2 regions of the Bradyrhizobium sp. USDA 3262 genome follow, and region 2 is predicted to be linked to the other one. Evidence: riboswitches for the same ligand, from Rfam matches in the RefSeq annotation. Region 2 holds a riboswitch; the other holds the start of a gene.

Region 1 (7,555 bases), 300 kb from region 2:
CTCTTGTTGGCGAGGTCGAGCTCGCATGCGCAATCGTAGCCCGGATGCAGCGAAGCGCAATCCGGGGCGGCGCGTTGCAGCGGCGCGAATCCCGGATTTCGCTTCGCTCCATCCGGGCTACGGAATTAAGCGCGCGCGAAACGGAATTACACACTCGGTGTCATCGCCCGACTTGATCGGGCGATCCAGTATTCCAGAGCCGGTGTGACCGATCGAGAAGCCGCGGCGTACTGGATTCCCCGCTTTCGCGGGGAATGACAGCGGAGGAATTCCGCTACACGCGAAAATGTTTCGACAGCTTCAGGCCCTGCGCCTGATAGTTCGAGCCGATGCGCTGGCCGTACAGCGCGTCGGGACGCTCGAGCATCCGTTCATAGACGAGGCGGCCGACGATCTGGCCATGCTCGAGAATGAACGGCACCTCGCGCGAGCGCACCTCCAGCACGGCGCGCGCGCCCTTGCCGCCGGCGCCGGCATAGCCGAAACCGGGATCGAAGAAGCCGGCATAGTGGACGCGGAATTCGCCGACCAGCGGATCGAACGGCACCATCTCCGCAGCGTAGTCCGGCGGCACCTGCACCGCCTCTTTCGAAGCAAGGATGTAGAACTCGCCGGGATCGAGGATGAGGCTGCCGTCGGGCCGCGCCTTGATCGGCTCCCAGAAATCGTCGACCGCATAGCCGCCGCGACGATCGACATCGACCACGCCGGTGTGGCGCTTGGCGCGATAGCCGACAAAGCCGCCCGAGCTCTCGCCGGAGAGATCGACGGAAAGCGCAACGCCATCGGAGAGATCGGCATCGTCGATATCGACCAGCCGCTCGGCGGCATGCAGCGCATCGAGCTCGTCGGCGGTCAACGTCGCCTCGCCGATCCGGAAGCGGACCTGGCTGAGCCGCGAGCCCTCGCGCAGCAGCACGGGAAACGTCTTCGGGCTGATCTCGGCGTAGAGCGGGCCGTGATAGCCGGCGCCGATCATGTCAAAGCGGCGGGTGCCGTCGGCGATCACGCGGGTGAAGACGTCGAGCCGTCCGGTCGAACTCTTCGGGTTGGCCGCTGCCACGATCTCCGGCGGCAGCGCCAGGCTCTCCAGCAGCGGCACGATGTAGACGCAGTTGGTCTCCAGCACCGCGCCGTCGGACAGATCGATCTCGTGCAGCTTCAGCTGGTCGATCCGCTCGGCGACGGTGGCATCGGGTCCCGGCAGGAAGCTGGCGCGGACGCGGTAGGCGATGTCGCCAAGGCGCAGATCGAGGCTGGCCGGCTGGATCTGGCTCTCGACAAAGTCGTAGGCGGGCAGAATGAGGCCGGCCTCCGCCATCTCCGCGATCATGCGGTCGGGCAGGATTCCGTTGGATTCATCTTCCAGCGTGAACGACACGATGCGGTCCCTCGGCGATCCCTCGAGATGGCCCAAAATCATACTCCAGGCGGCCATCAAGCCCCAAAATATGGGCTTTTACGGGTTATCCGATGACCGTCTTGACGGAAAGGGCGCGAGGGAATATCAGCTGCACTTATCCCGTGGTGATTTGAGCCGGCCGGCTTGCAGCCACGTTAAATAAGTCGCTAAACAGGCCGGGGACAGTGTGATCCCGGCTTGTGGAGGTTGCTCCAGGCCGGTTTTTTTTGTGGCCAGTTTCCGAGGGAAATGGCCACTTCGGAGGTCACATGTCTGAATCTGAAGGTACCGCCCGCTTTCGTCCCGAAACCCGCCTCGTCCACGGCGGCACGCTGCGCTCGCAATTCGGGGAGACGTCGGAAGGGCTGTTTCTCACCCAGGGCTACGTCTACGACACCGCCGAGCAATGCGAGGCGCGCTTCAAGGGCCAGGACCCCGGCTTCATCTATTCGCGCTATTCCAACCCGACCATCGCGATGTTCGAGCGCCGCATGATCGAGCTCGAGGGCGCGGAAGCCGCGCGCTCGACCGCGACCGGCATGGCCGCGGTGACCACCGCGATCCTCGCGCCGCTGAAGGCCGGCGATCATGTGGTGGCCTCGAAGGCCCTGTTCGGCTCCTGCCTCTACGTGGTGCAGGACCTGTTGCCGCGCTACGGCATCGAGACGACGCTGGTCGACGGCCTCGATCTCGACCAGTGGCAGCGCGCATTGCGGCCGAACACCAAGACCTTCTTCCTGGAGAGCCCGACCAATCCGACGCTCGACGTGCTCGATATCGGCGCGATCGCAGAGATCGCGCATAGCGGCGGCGCCCGGCTGATCGTCGACAATGTGTTCGCGACGCCGATCTGGCAGAGCCCGCTGTCGCTCGGCGCCGACGTCGTGGTCTATTCCGCGACCAAGCATATCGACGGCCAGGGCCGCTGCCTCGGCGGCGTCATCCTGTCGTCGGAGGCCTTCATCGCCGAGCACATCCACAATTTCATGCGCCAGACCGGGCCGTCGCTGTCGCCGTTCAACGCCTGGGTGCTGCTGAAGGGGCTGGAGACGCTCGGCGTCCGCGTCCGCGCCCAGACCGAGAACGCGGCGAAGATCGCCGAGGCGCTGGCCAGGCATCCGAAGATCACGCGGCTGGTCTATCCGGGCCGCCCCGACCATCCGCAGGCCGAGACGGTGAAGAAGCAGATGGGCGCCGGCTCGACGCTGGTCGGCTTCGAGGTGAAGGACGGCAAGGCCGGCGCCTTCCGCTGCCTCAACGCGCTGAAGATCTCGCGCATCTCCAACAATCTCGGCGATGCCAAGAGCCTGGTCACGCATCCCGCGACCACGACGCATCAGCGCCTGGCGCCGGAGGCCCGCGCCGAGCTCGGTATCAGCGAAGGTTTTATTCGCTTCTCGGCCGGGCTCGAGCATCCCGACGACCTGATCGAGGATTTCGAGCGGGCGCTGGCGCAGGTTTAGGGCGAACAGAGAAGTCTGGAGAGTTCGGCGCCCTCTCCCGCTTGCGGCAGGGCTATCGCATATGCCCCTTGGCGACCGCGCAAGTGCTGGGCCTCGTGGTTCGAGACGCGCCGCAAGCGGCGCTCCTCACCATGAGGGTCTACTATTGTGCCGCAAAACAAGACCTCATCCTGAGGAGCCCGCCGAAGGCGGGCGTCTCGAAGGATGGCCACGAGGGCACCGCCACGAAATGCGATAGCCCTGCGCTTGCGGCGCAAGTGCTCGGCCTCGTGGTTCGAGACGCGCCGCAAGCGGCGCTCCTCACCATGAGGGTCTACTATTGTGCCGCAAAACAAGACCTCATCCTGAGGAGCCCGCCGAAGGCGGGCGTCTCGAAGGATGGCCACGAGGGCATCGCCACGATATGCGATAGCCCTGCGCTTGCGGGGAGGCGAAGGAACAGCCGCTTACGTCGCCGCCGTCGTGACGCCGCCGTCGACTACGATGGTCTGGCCGGTCATGAAGGTCGAGGCGTCGGAGGCGAGATAGGCTACCGCGCCGGCGATCTCGTCGGGCTCGCCGATGCGGCGGAGCGGCGTCGATGCGGTGCGGCGCTTCAGATTGTCCGGATCCTCCCACAGCGCGCGGGCGAAGTCGGTCTTCACCAGGCCGGGCGCCACGCAATTGACGCGCACGCCCTTCGGCCCCCACTCGCCGGCGAGGCTGCGGCACAGCGCGAAGTCGGCCGCCTTGGAGATGCCGTAGGCGCCGATCACCGTCGAGCCGCGCAGGCCGCCGATCGAGGAGATGATCACGACCGAGCCTTTGCCGCGCCCGGCCATCTGCGGAATGGTCTGCGAGCACAGCCAGATGTTGCTCTTGACGTTGGCGCCCATGATCTTGTCGAACGCCTCGTCCGTGATGTCGAGCAGCGGGCCGTAATACGGATTCACCGCGGCGTTGCAGACCAGGATGTCGATCTTGCCGTAGTGCTTGATGGTGCCCGAGACCAGCGCCTCGACCTCGTTGCGGCGTGAGATGTTGCAGGGGATGACGAGCGCATCGCCGCCCGCCTTCTTGATGCCGTCGGCGACTTCTTCGCAGGCGTCCGCCTTGCGCGAGGAGATCACGACCTTGGCGCCGAGTTTGGCCAGGAGCTCGGCCGAGGAGCGGCCGATGCCGCGGCTCGAGCCGGTGATGACCGCGACCTGGCCGGTGAGATCGAACGGGGTGTTTTTCATTGTTGTTGTTTCCCTGTTGTTGACGCGTCATTCCGGGATGCGCCGCAAGGCGCAGCGCCGGAATCCAGAGGTTGCGGCGCGAGATTCCGGGTTCTCTCTTCGCGAGCCCCGGAATGACGCCTGTGTGGTTACGCCAGCAGCCCGCCGCCCTCGCTGACGCGACGGAGGTGGTAGTCGGTGTCGCCGAGCGTGTTCTCGATCATGGTCAGCCGCTTGAAGTAGTGGCCGATCTTGGCCTCCATGGTCATGCCGATACCGCCATGAAGCTGGATCGACTGCTGGCCGACGAACTTCAAGGATTTGCCGACCTGCACCTTGGCGGCCGCGACTGCGGACGCACGCTCCCTGGCGTCGTCGAAGTCCGACGCCATGGTGGCGAACATCGACATGCTGCGGGCCTGCTCCAGCGCCACGAACATGTCGGCGGCACGGTGCTGCAGGCTCTGGAACGAGCCGATCGCAACGCCGAACTGCTTGCGGGTCTTGATGTACTCGACGGTCTCCTTCAGCGACTCGTCCATCGCGCCGACCGCTTCCGCGCACAGCGCAATGCGGGCTTCGTCGGCGACCCGCTCGATCAGCGGCAGGCCGTTCTCGGGATCGCCGATCGCAGCGTCAGCGCCGACCTCGACATTGGTGAAGCTGATGTCGGCCGCGTGCAGGCCGTCCTGGGTCGGATAACCCTTCCTGGTGACGCCCTTGGCATCCGCCGGAACCAGGAACACGCCGATGCCGGTCTTGTCGCGCTGGCCGCCCTTGGTGCGCGCGGTCACGATCAATGTGTCGGCGTTCTCGCCGTTGAGCACGACGAACTTCTCGCCGTCGATCACCCAGCCGGCGCCCTTCTTCTTGGCCGTGGTCACGACGTCGAAGAGATCGTAGCGCGAGTTCTTCTCGAGCTGGGCAAAGCCGAAGGTCCTGCTGCCGTCGATGATGCCGGGAATGTACTTGGCCTTCTGCTCGGCCGAGCCGCCATGGCGCAGGAAACCGCCGGCGACCACGATGGTGGCCAGATAAGGCTCGACCACCAGTGCCTTGCCGAGCGCTTCCATCACGATCATGGTCTCGACCGCGCCGGCACCGAAGCCGCCGTCGGTCTCCGCGAAGGGCAGACCAAGCAGGCCCTGCTCGGCGAGCTTGCCCCAGAGCGCCTTGCTCCAGCCGCCCTCCTCCTTCATGTACTTCTTGCGCGCATCGAAGTCGTAGGCATCCGCCAGCAACCCGTCGACGCTCTCCTTGAGAAGCCGCTGCTCCTCGGACAGATCAAAATCCATTTTACCATCTCTCCAAAATCACGCGGGCGCCTGCCCTGATCTCCACCCGTCATCCCCGCGTATGCGGGGATCCAGTACGCCGCGGCCCTCCTTGGGAATCACGACCGCCTCGGCGTACTGGGTCCCCCGCCTGCGCGGGGGACGACACCGAACTTGTGGCCTACAGTCCCAGCACGGCCTTGCTGATGATGTTGCGCTGGATCTCGTTGGAGCCGCCGTAGATCGAAACCTTGCGGTTGTTGAAGTAGCTCGGCGCGATCTGCGCGGTCCAATCCATGCTCTCGTTGGAGCCGGCATCGCCGTGCTCGTCATAGGGCGCGGCGAACGGGCCGATGATCTCCATCAAGAGCTCGGTCGTGGTCTGCTGGATCTCCGAGCCCTTGATCTTGAGCACCGAGGAGGCCGGATTGGGCTTGCCCTTGCCGTGCTTGCCCTCGTCGGCGACGACGCGGAGCTGGGTCAGCTCGAGCGCCTTGAGCTCGATCTCGCAGGCCGTGAGCTTCTCGCGGAACGCCGGATCCTCGATCACCGGACGGCCGCCGGCCTCGACCTTGGAGGCCAGCGCACGGATGCGGCGCAGCCGCTCCTTCGACACGCCGACCCGGGCGATGCCGGTACGCTCATTGCCGAGCAGGAATTTGGCGTAATCCCAGCCCTTGTTCTCTTCGCCGATCAGATTCTCGTAGGGCACCTCGACGTCGTCGAAGAACACTTCGTTGACCTCGTGGCCGCCGTCGATGGTCTGGATCGGGCGCACGGTGACGCCCTTCGACTTCATGCTGAACACGATGAAGGAGATTCCCATCTGCTTCTTCGCGGCCGGATCGGTGCGGCAGAGGCAGAAGATCATGTCGGCGTGCTGGGCGAGCGTGGTCCAGGTCTTCTGGCCGTTGATGATCCACTTGTCGCCACGGCGCTCGGCCTTGGTCTTCAGCGACGCAAGGTCGGACCCGGAGCCCGGCTCCGAGAAGCCCTGGCACCACCAGTCGTCGACATTGGCGATGCGCGGCAGATATTCCTTCTTCTGCTTCTCGTTGCCGAAGGTGTAGATCACCGGACCGACCATGCTGACGCCGAAGGCGAGCGGCTGCGGCGCGGGATAGGACTGCAGCTCCTCGTTGAAGATGTAGTGCTGCACGGTGCTCCAGCCGGTGCCGCCATATTCCTTCGGCCAGTGGGTGACGCCCCAGCCCTTCTTGTTGAGGATGCGCCACCAGGTGACCATCTCGTCCTTCGACAGATGGCGGCCTTCCTGCAGCTTGCGCCGGGTCTCCGGCGGCACGTTGTTCTTGAAGAACTCCCGCACCTCCTCGCGAAACGCTATCTCTTCCTTGGTGAAAGCGAGATCCATCGGATCCTCCTTTTGAGCGAAACCTAACGTCTTGTTTCGTTGTCGTCCTGGCGAAAGCCAGGACCCATTACCACCGGCCTTCGTTGTCCTGCGAAGGCGACTGCCGTCCGTGCCCCTTACCCCGGCCGCGGGGTATGGGTCCTGGCTTTCGCCAGGACGACGGTGAATTACTGCAACACCTCGAACAGGCCGGCCGCGCCCATGCCGCCACCGACGCACATGGTGACGACGGCGTATTTGGCCTTGCGGCGGCGACCCTCGATCAGCGCGTGGCCGGTGAGCCGCGCACCCGACATGCCGTAGGGATGGCCGACCGAGATCGCGCCGCCATTGACGTTGATCTTCTCCGGATCGATGCCGAGCTTGTCGCGGCAGTACAACACCTGCACCGCGAACGCCTCGTTGAGCTCCCAGAGATCGATGTCGTCGACCTTGAGGCCGTGGCGCTTCAGCAGCCGCGGCACCGCGAACACCGGGCCGATGCCCATCTCGTCCGGCTCGCAGCCGGCGGAGACGAAGCCGCGGAAGATGCCGAGCGGCTTCAGCCCGCGCCTGGCGGCTTCCTTGTCGCTCATGATCACGGAGGCGCTGGCGCCGTCCGAGAGCTGGCTGGCATTGCCGGCGGTGATGGTGAAGCCCTCGCCGCGCACCGGCTTGAGGCTGGCAAGCCCCTCGGCCGTCGTCTCCGGCCGCGGACCTTCATCCTGCGACAGCGTCACCTCCTTCATCGTGACGGCACCGGTCGCCTTGTCGGTGACCGCCATCATGGTGGTGATCGGCGCGAGCTCTTCCTTGAACTTGCCGCCCTGCTGCGCGGCCGCGGTGCGGCGCTGACTTTCGAGCCC
Region 2 (7,555 bases):
GTTGGCCGTCGGCGCGGCGTCCTGCGGTGGTGCGGGCTGAGGCAACGGCGTGGCTTGGGGCGGAGCGGTGTCTGCCGCGGCGACCTGAACGGCAGGTGGAGCGGGCTGCGCCGGAGGCTGCGGATCATCCGGCGGCAATGCTGGAGTTGAAACGAGCTGCGGCGCCCAACGGGCGACAAGCAACTTGGCTTCCCCACCATATGACGACTGCAAAGCCAGGGCAGCGACAACGATACATGCCGCCACCGACAAGGCGGTGAGGGCTCGGAATATCGGTCTTCCGGGTCGCGATTGCGAGGCAGGTCCGGAAGAAGAGGGGCTGGGCCCGGAAGAAGCAGGGCTAGGTTCGACCGAGGGCGGGTTTGGCTGCACCGAAGGGCGGGACGCGGCATCGCGCTCCATTCTTGCGAGCTGTTCACTCAAGCGCGTGAGTTCTTCATCGGCGCGCGCAATCTGCCTGTGGGCTTCCGCGAGTCTTTCGTCGGCCCGCGCGCTCAGGCTACCGTTCGATCCAACTGGGTCCGGAGTGGGTGTGGAGTTCATTGACGTATCCCTTTCCGTGCAATGTCACCCAAGAGTACCGACTCGGCTATCCGTCAGGGGCGATCAGCCTCCAGCACTCGCTTCAGTCTTGTCCAAAGAATGGCCGGATGATAGCGCGCCTGAGGTCTCGTGATAATGGGGCGAGATAGCGGCCCGGGCTAGCCGGAGGTCAGGTCCGCCCGGGTCAACAGCCGACATCATTCCGCGCTGCCAGGATGTGCGCTTTCGACCACAAGCTGACACCGGGGCAGCCTTGGGGGGTGTCCTTGGGGCAATGCAAAAGGCCTGGCCAGCGTAGTCTCAGGCGTCCCGCTCGACCAACTCGAAGGTGATGCCCTCCGGGCCCTCGAACAGCCGGAGCTTCCGGCTGATGTAGTCCATCTCGTCGCTCAGCATGGTGACACCGTTGGCCACCAGGTGCGCGGTGGCCGCCTCGATGTCGTCGACGCGGAAGGCGAGGTGATTGAAGCCCAGCTTTCGCAGATTGGTCGGATGCACCCCCGGATCCGTCCCTGGGGGCGGGTCGAACTGAAGCAGCTGGATCTCAAAATCCGCTCCTTCGAGTGTCAGGGTGATGTGCTGCGCTCTCATGGCCGGCATGCCCATGTACCGGGCGGGAACGCCGCCGTCGATGGTCGCGACGTGAGTCTTCTTGAAGCCGAGCAGTGCGAAGAACGCGATCGCTGGGCCGGCATCTGCCACTGCGATCGTCAGATGATCCGGACTGAGTATCATCTTATCGCTCCCTGTCATCAGCGACGCGCCGGCTTTCCTGCTGGAGGCTACCAGCTCGCTGCGTCCGCCGGTGGGCGGACCGAGCCCCGCCTACGTCTTCAGATTCGCGTGCGGCCGGCCGAAGTCGGGCGCGGCGGAGTCCTGGCCGGTCTCGACGATGCCGCGGCGGATGGCGCGGGTGCGGGTGAAGTGGTCGAACAGCGCTTCGCCGTCGCCGCGCCGGATCGCGCGGGTCAGCTTCGACAGATCCTCGTTGAAGGTGCCGAGCATCTCGAGCACGGCGTCCTTGTTGGCGAGGAATACGTCGCGCCACATCGTCGGGTCCGAGGCCGCGATGCGGGTGAAGTCGCGGAAGCCGCCGGCGGAGAATTTGATGACCTCGGATTCCGTCACCTGCGCCAGCTCGTCCGCGGTGCCGACGATGGTGTAGGCGATCAGATGCGGCAGATGGCTGGTGATCGCGAGCACGAGGTCATGATGATCGGGCGTCATGATCTCGACCTTGGCGCCGAGCGCGGCCCAGAACGAGCGCAATCGGTCGGTCGCCGCCGGATCGGTGCCTTCGGGCGGGGTGAGGATGCACCAGCGGTTGATGAACAGCTCGGCGAAGCCGGAATCCGGCCCCGAATGCTCGGTGCCGGCCACCGGATGCGCCGGGACGAAGTGGACGCCGTCAGGCAGATGCGGCGCCATGTCCTTGACGACGGCGCCCTTCACCGAGCCGACGTCGGAGATGATGGCGCCGGGCTTGAGATGCCCGGCGATCTCGGCGGCGACCGGGCCGCAGGCGCCGACCGGGATACAGAGGATGACGAGGTCGGCATCCTTCACCGCCTCGATATTGGTCTCGACGACGCGATCGACGATGCTGAGCTCGGCGACGCGCGCACGCGTCTTCTCCGAGCGCGCGGTGGTCACGATCTCGCCGACCAGGCCTTGCGCGCGCGCGCCGCGCGCGATCGAGCCGCCGATCAGGCCGAAGCCGATCAGCGCGATGCGTTTGAAGAGCGGGGCGGTGGTCACGATGTCACTTTCCGGCCAGGAAGTCGCGCAGTCCCTCGACCACGAGGCGGTTGGCCTCCTCGGTGCCAATGGTCATGCGCAGCGCATGCGGCAGCTTGTAATTGTTTAGTGCGCGCAGCACGAGGCCGCGCCGTGTGAGATAGGCGTCGGCTTCCGCCGCGGTCTTGCCCTTGTCGGTCGGGAAATGGATCAGCACGAAATTGGCGACGCTCGGTGTCACCTTCAGCCCGAGCTTGCCGATCTCCTCGGTCAGCCAGTTGCGCCATTGTTCGGTGTGGCTCCGCGACATCTGCACATGCGCCGTGTCCTCGATCGCCGCCACCGCCGCCAGCATCGCCGGCGTCGTGACGTTGAACGGACCGCGGATGCGGTTGCAGGCATCGACGATATGCGCGGGCCCGAACATCCAGCCGATCCGCAGCGCGGCAAGGCCGTGGATCTTCGAGAAGGTGTGCGTCACCACCGTGTTGTCCGTGGTCGCGACCAGCTCGATGCCGAGCTCGTAGTCGTTGCGCGAGACGTAGTCGGCATAGGCGGCATCGAGCACCAGCAGCACATGCGACGGCAGCGCGGCGCGCAGCCGCTTGACCTCGTCGAACGGGATATAGGTGCCGGTCGGATTGTTCGGGTTGGCGAGCCAGACCAGTTTCGTGCGCGGCGTCACCACCTTGAGGATGGTGTCGACGTCGGCGGTGAAATTGGTCTCGGCCGCGATCACGTTCCTGGCGCCGTTCGCCATGGTGGCGATCGGGTAGACCAGGAAGCCGTGGGTGGTCGAGATCGCCTCGTCGCCGGGCGCGAGATAGGTGTGCGCCAAGAGATTGAGGATCTCGTCGGAGCCGGCGCCGCAGATGATGCGGTCGGGATCGAGCCCGTAGGCGCGGCCGATCGCCTCGCGCAGCACGCGCGAGGTGCCCTCCGGATAGTCCTCGAGATGGTCAGCCGCGGCCTTGTAGGCCGCGATCGCCTTCGGAGACGGACCGAACGGCGTCTCGTTGGCGGACAGCTTGAACACCTTGCGGCCCGGTTCCGGCACCGGGCTCTTGCCGGGCGTGTAGGGCGCAATATCGAGGATGCCGGGGTTCGGCACGGGGCGGGACATCATCAACTCCGAACAGAGCGTTTTCGAGCGAAGTGGATACCGGTTCGCGTGAAGAAAACGCGTCAAAACAAAAACCTGGACGGGCGGCCGGCTCTTGCTTCAGGTCCTGGCCGATCCGTTAGAGGGCACCGTATAGCGCGTTGCGTGGCTGCCGACGAGGGCCGACGAGCGCACCGAGGCGCCGGCCTGGATCAGGGCGAGCTTGATGGCCTCGAAACCCTTGTTAGTCAGGTCTTGCCCGGTGACCGAGACCAGGAGCGCCGCGCCGTCGAAGGCGGTGTCCGGGACCGCGACGATCTCGGCGAGCGGCGCCAGCGCGCGGGCGACATCGGCGTTCCAGCCGGAGACGCGCACGCTCCAGGTCTGCACTTCGGTGACCATGGCGTCGTCGGCGACCCGCGAGATCACGAACACCGGCAGCGCGGCGGGATGGTCGGCGCGTTCGAGGAACGGCAACCGCGCGATGATCTTCGGCGCGCCACTGGCCTCGAGCGCATTCCACCACGGCGTACGGCTTGCGATCGCGGAGACCAGCGCGAGGTCGCCCTTCGACTTCGCCACCGCCTCGACCGCGGCCTGTGCGCTGAAATGCGAGACGTAAGGCACCACGAAGCCGAAGTGAAACCGCGCCGAGTCGCGCATGGCCGACTCGCCCACGGAAACATCGGCATGCACCGCGAACGGCGCCTGCACATAGGTGAAGGTCGAGATGATGACGCGCCAGATGCTCTCGATGGTGTCGAGCGGCAGGATGCCGCGATGACGCCGCACCAGTTCGCGCATCATGCTGGCTTCGCGCGCCGGGCGGAACGCCGAGCCGACCTCCTGGGTCTTCTTGACCTGGATCAGACGGTCGATGATGTCGCCGCGCGCCATCAACAGGCGGTGAACCTGCTCGTCGATCGCATCGATTTCCTTGCGCAGCTCCTGCAGCGAGGGCGGCGACGGGGGTGGGTTGGACATGCTCTCAAACCTTGTCGTCGGGGCGGCCCGTTGCCGCGTCGGACAGGGTCCCTGATTAGGAAAGACGGGCCGCGAAAGCAAAGAGAAACGTCGCAGGCGTGCCTTGCGCATTCGGTTAACCAATTGGCCGTGGGCAAGGCTGTCTTGACGCCGGGGGGCGTGGGGACTACGTTCCCTGCGTCCCGTGGTCATTTGAGCCGGCCGGCTTGCAGCCACGTTAAACAACTCGCTAAACAGGCCGGGGACCTTATTAGCTCCCGGCCGAACCTTTGTTCAGGCCGGGTTTTTTATTGGCCTGAGGTCCGTCGAGCCCTCCCGCGCGGAGGCAGGGTCGCCTAGATGAGCAACGTGCGTCCGATACCGAGCCCACAAACCCCGAGCGATGATCGCGCCCATGAGGCCGACCATCCGTCGTCACTGGTGGCGAAGTTCGGGATGGACCAGCCGCTCAAGCTCGATTGCGGCGTCGATCTCGCACCGTTCCAGATCGCCTACCAGACCTATGGCGAGCTCAATGCCGACCGCTCCAACGCGATCCTGGTCTGCCACGCGCTGACCGGCGATCAGCATGTCAACAACATCCATCCCGTCACCGGCAAGCCCGGCTGGTGGGAGACCATGGTCGGCATCGGCCGGCCGATCGATCCCGATAAATACTTCATCATCTGCTCCAATGTGATCGGCGGCTGCATGGGCTCGACCGGCCCTGCGTCGCTGAACCCCGCGACCGGCAAGGTGTGGGGACTCGATTTCCCGATCATCACCATCCCCGACATGGTGCGCGCACAGGCGATGCTGATCGATCGCCTCGGCATCACAACGCTGTTCTGCGTGGTCGGCGGCTCGATGGGCGGCATGCAGGTCTTGCAATGGACCGCGGCCTATCCGGAGCGCGTGTTCTCGACGCTCGCGATCGCCTGCTCGACGCGCCACTCGGCGCAGAACATCGCGTTCCACGAGCTCGGCCGCCAGGCCGTGATGGCCGATCCGGACTGGCGCGGCGGCCGCTATGTCGACGAGGAAACCCATCCGCATCGCGGGCTCGCCGTGGCGCGGATGGCCGCGCACATCACCTATCTCTCGGACGCCGCGCTGCACCGCAAGTTCGGACGGCGGATGCAGGACCGCGAGCTGCCGACCTTCTCGTTCGATGCGGATTTCCAGGTCGAGAGCTATCTGCGCTACCAGGGCTCGTCCTTTGTCGAGCGCTTCGACGCCAATTCCTATCTCTATCTGACCCGCGCGATGGACTATTTCGACATCGCCGCCGACCACAACGGCGTGCTGGCGAAGGCGTTCACCGGCATCAAGACGCGGTTCTGCGTGGTGTCGTTCACCAGCGACTGGCTGTTTCCGACCGCGGAATCGCGCGCGCTGGTGCATGCGCTGAACGCGTCGAGCGCGCGGGTGTCGTTCGCCGAGATCGAGACCGACAGGGGGCACGACGCCTTCCTGCTCGACGTACCCGAATTCCTCGACATCTCCCGCGCCTTCCTGCTGGCCGCAGGCAAGGCGCGCGGACTGAAGGACGACGGCCAGTCATGAGCATGCAGCAGACATTGCCCTTGCCGGGTATCGCGCCGGAGCGGACCGGCGGCCATCGCACCGATCATCTCCTGGTCGCCGACATGGTGCGGCCGGGCTCGCGCGTGCTCGATGTCGGCTGCGGCGATGGCGAATTGCTGCAGCTGTTGGAGAGCCGCGGCATCGACGGCCGCGGAATCGAGCTGTCACGCGAGGGCGTCAACGGCTGCGTCGCCAAGGGGCTCGCCGTGGTGCAGGGCGATGCCGACACCGATCTCGTCAACTATCCCGACGATGCGTTCGATTACGTGATCCTGTCGCAGACCTTGCAGGCGACGCGGCAGCCCAAGGTGGTGCTGGAAAATCTGCTGCGCATCGGCCAGCGCGCCATCGTCTCGTTCCCGAATTTCGGGTTCTGGAAGATGCGGCTGCAGCTCCTGATCGGCGGCCACATGCCGCGCACGGAGAATTTGCCGGCGAGCTGGTACGACACCTCGAACATCCATTTCTGCACCATCAAGGATTTCGTGCAGCTGTGCGAGGAGATCAACGTCAAGATGGAGCGCGCGGTGGCGCTCGATCTCTACGGCCGCCCGGTGCCGCTCAACCTGCCGTGGTGGGTGTGGAACATGTTCGGCGAGCAGGGCGTGTTCCTGCTCAGCCGGGGTGGGCAGGGGAAGTGACGTCATGGCGTCATTCCGGGGCACGCGAAGCGTGAACCCGGAATCTCGAGATTCCGGGTTCGATGCTGCGCAGCGCCCCGGAATGACAGGACTACACCGGCGCCGCCACCAGCGACCGCGGATCGCGTACCGGCCAGCGGCCGGCCTCGACCAGCGCGATGAAGCGCTCGACCATCTCGTTGAACAGCGCCGGCTCCTCGAGGTTGAGCACGTGACCCGACTTCGGGAAGAACGAGAGACCGGCGGCCGGCAGATGCTGCTTCAGGAACATGCTGGGCGCGATGCAATTGTCGTCCTCGTCGCCGCATAGGATCAGCGCCGGCGTCGCGGCGCGCTTGATCGCGTCGGTCATGGTGTAGATCGAGGGCCTGCCGCCCTGAAAGCTGCGCATCGTGTTGGCCGAGCCCCTGGCGTCGTGGCGGGCGAGCGCGGCGTAGAAGTCGGCGTGGCCGCGCGGGTCCTTGACCAGGAACGGAATCCGGCTCGGCGCCTCGCGCGTCACCTTGGCGACCTCGACCGCGCCGATGCTCTCGTATTGCTCGGCATTGGCTCGGCACTGCGCGCGGAAGGCATCGAGATGCTCGAGGCTCGAGCCGGAGCCGACCGCGGCCAGCGTCATCGACAGCGCGCGCTCCGGCGCGTTGAGCGCGATCTGTAGCGACGAATAGGAGCCCATCGAGAGCCCGACGAAATGCGCCCTGGCGATGCCGAGATGATCGAGCACCGCGAGCGCGTCGGTAGAGAAGTGCTGGTAGGTGTAGACGTCGGCGCTCGGCGGCACGTCGGACGGCGTGTAGCCGCGCGCCGAATAGGCGATGCAGCGGTGGCCGCGCGCGAAGTAGCGCATCTGCGGCTCCCAATTGGTGTGATCGGCGGCAAACTCGTGCAGGAAGATGATCGGGGTTCCGCTGCCGGCCTCTTCGAAATGGAGGCGGACATGATCTTTCGTCGTGGCGTAGGGCATTGAAATTCTCCTCTCGTT

The links. Region 2 has a riboswitch for S-adenosylmethionine ahead of metX (homoserine O-acetyltransferase MetX). Riboswitches for the same ligand answer to the same signal wherever they lie in the genome.
Region 1: linked by a shared signal. The riboswitch ahead of ACVWYP_RS01820 (O-succinylhomoserine sulfhydrylase) and the one ahead of metX (homoserine O-acetyltransferase MetX) in region 2 are both predicted to bind S-adenosylmethionine.

What each region holds. Positions count from the first base shown of each region.
Region 1 is NZ_JBSSCT010000001.1:379,657-387,211, forward strand. Features, by position in the region: gene ACVWYP_RS01815 (2'-deoxycytidine 5'-triphosphate deaminase) at 275-1,381, opposite strand; SAM riboswitch at 1,515-1,594, shown strand; gene ACVWYP_RS01820 (O-succinylhomoserine sulfhydrylase) at 1,672-2,865, shown strand; gene ACVWYP_RS01825 (SDR family NAD(P)-dependent oxidoreductase) at 3,312-4,085, opposite strand; gene pimD (pimeloyl-CoA dehydrogenase small subunit) at 4,214-5,359, opposite strand; gene pimC (pimeloyl-CoA dehydrogenase large subunit) at 5,520-6,710, opposite strand; gene ACVWYP_RS01840 (acetyl-CoA C-acyltransferase) at 6,878-7,555, opposite strand, start outside.
Region 2 is NZ_JBSSCT010000001.1:81,362-88,916, reverse strand. Features, by position in the region: gene ACVWYP_RS00445 (hypothetical protein) at 1-183, opposite strand, end outside; gene ACVWYP_RS00440 (VOC family protein) at 844-1,278, opposite strand; gene ACVWYP_RS00435 (prephenate/arogenate dehydrogenase family protein) at 1,369-2,301, opposite strand; gene hisC (histidinol-phosphate transaminase) at 2,306-3,403, opposite strand; gene ACVWYP_RS00425 (chorismate mutase) at 3,503-4,366, opposite strand; SAM riboswitch at 4,541-4,620, shown strand; gene metX (homoserine O-acetyltransferase MetX) at 4,706-5,911, shown strand; gene metW (methionine biosynthesis protein MetW) at 5,908-6,573, shown strand; gene ACVWYP_RS00410 (alpha/beta fold hydrolase) at 6,665-7,537, opposite strand.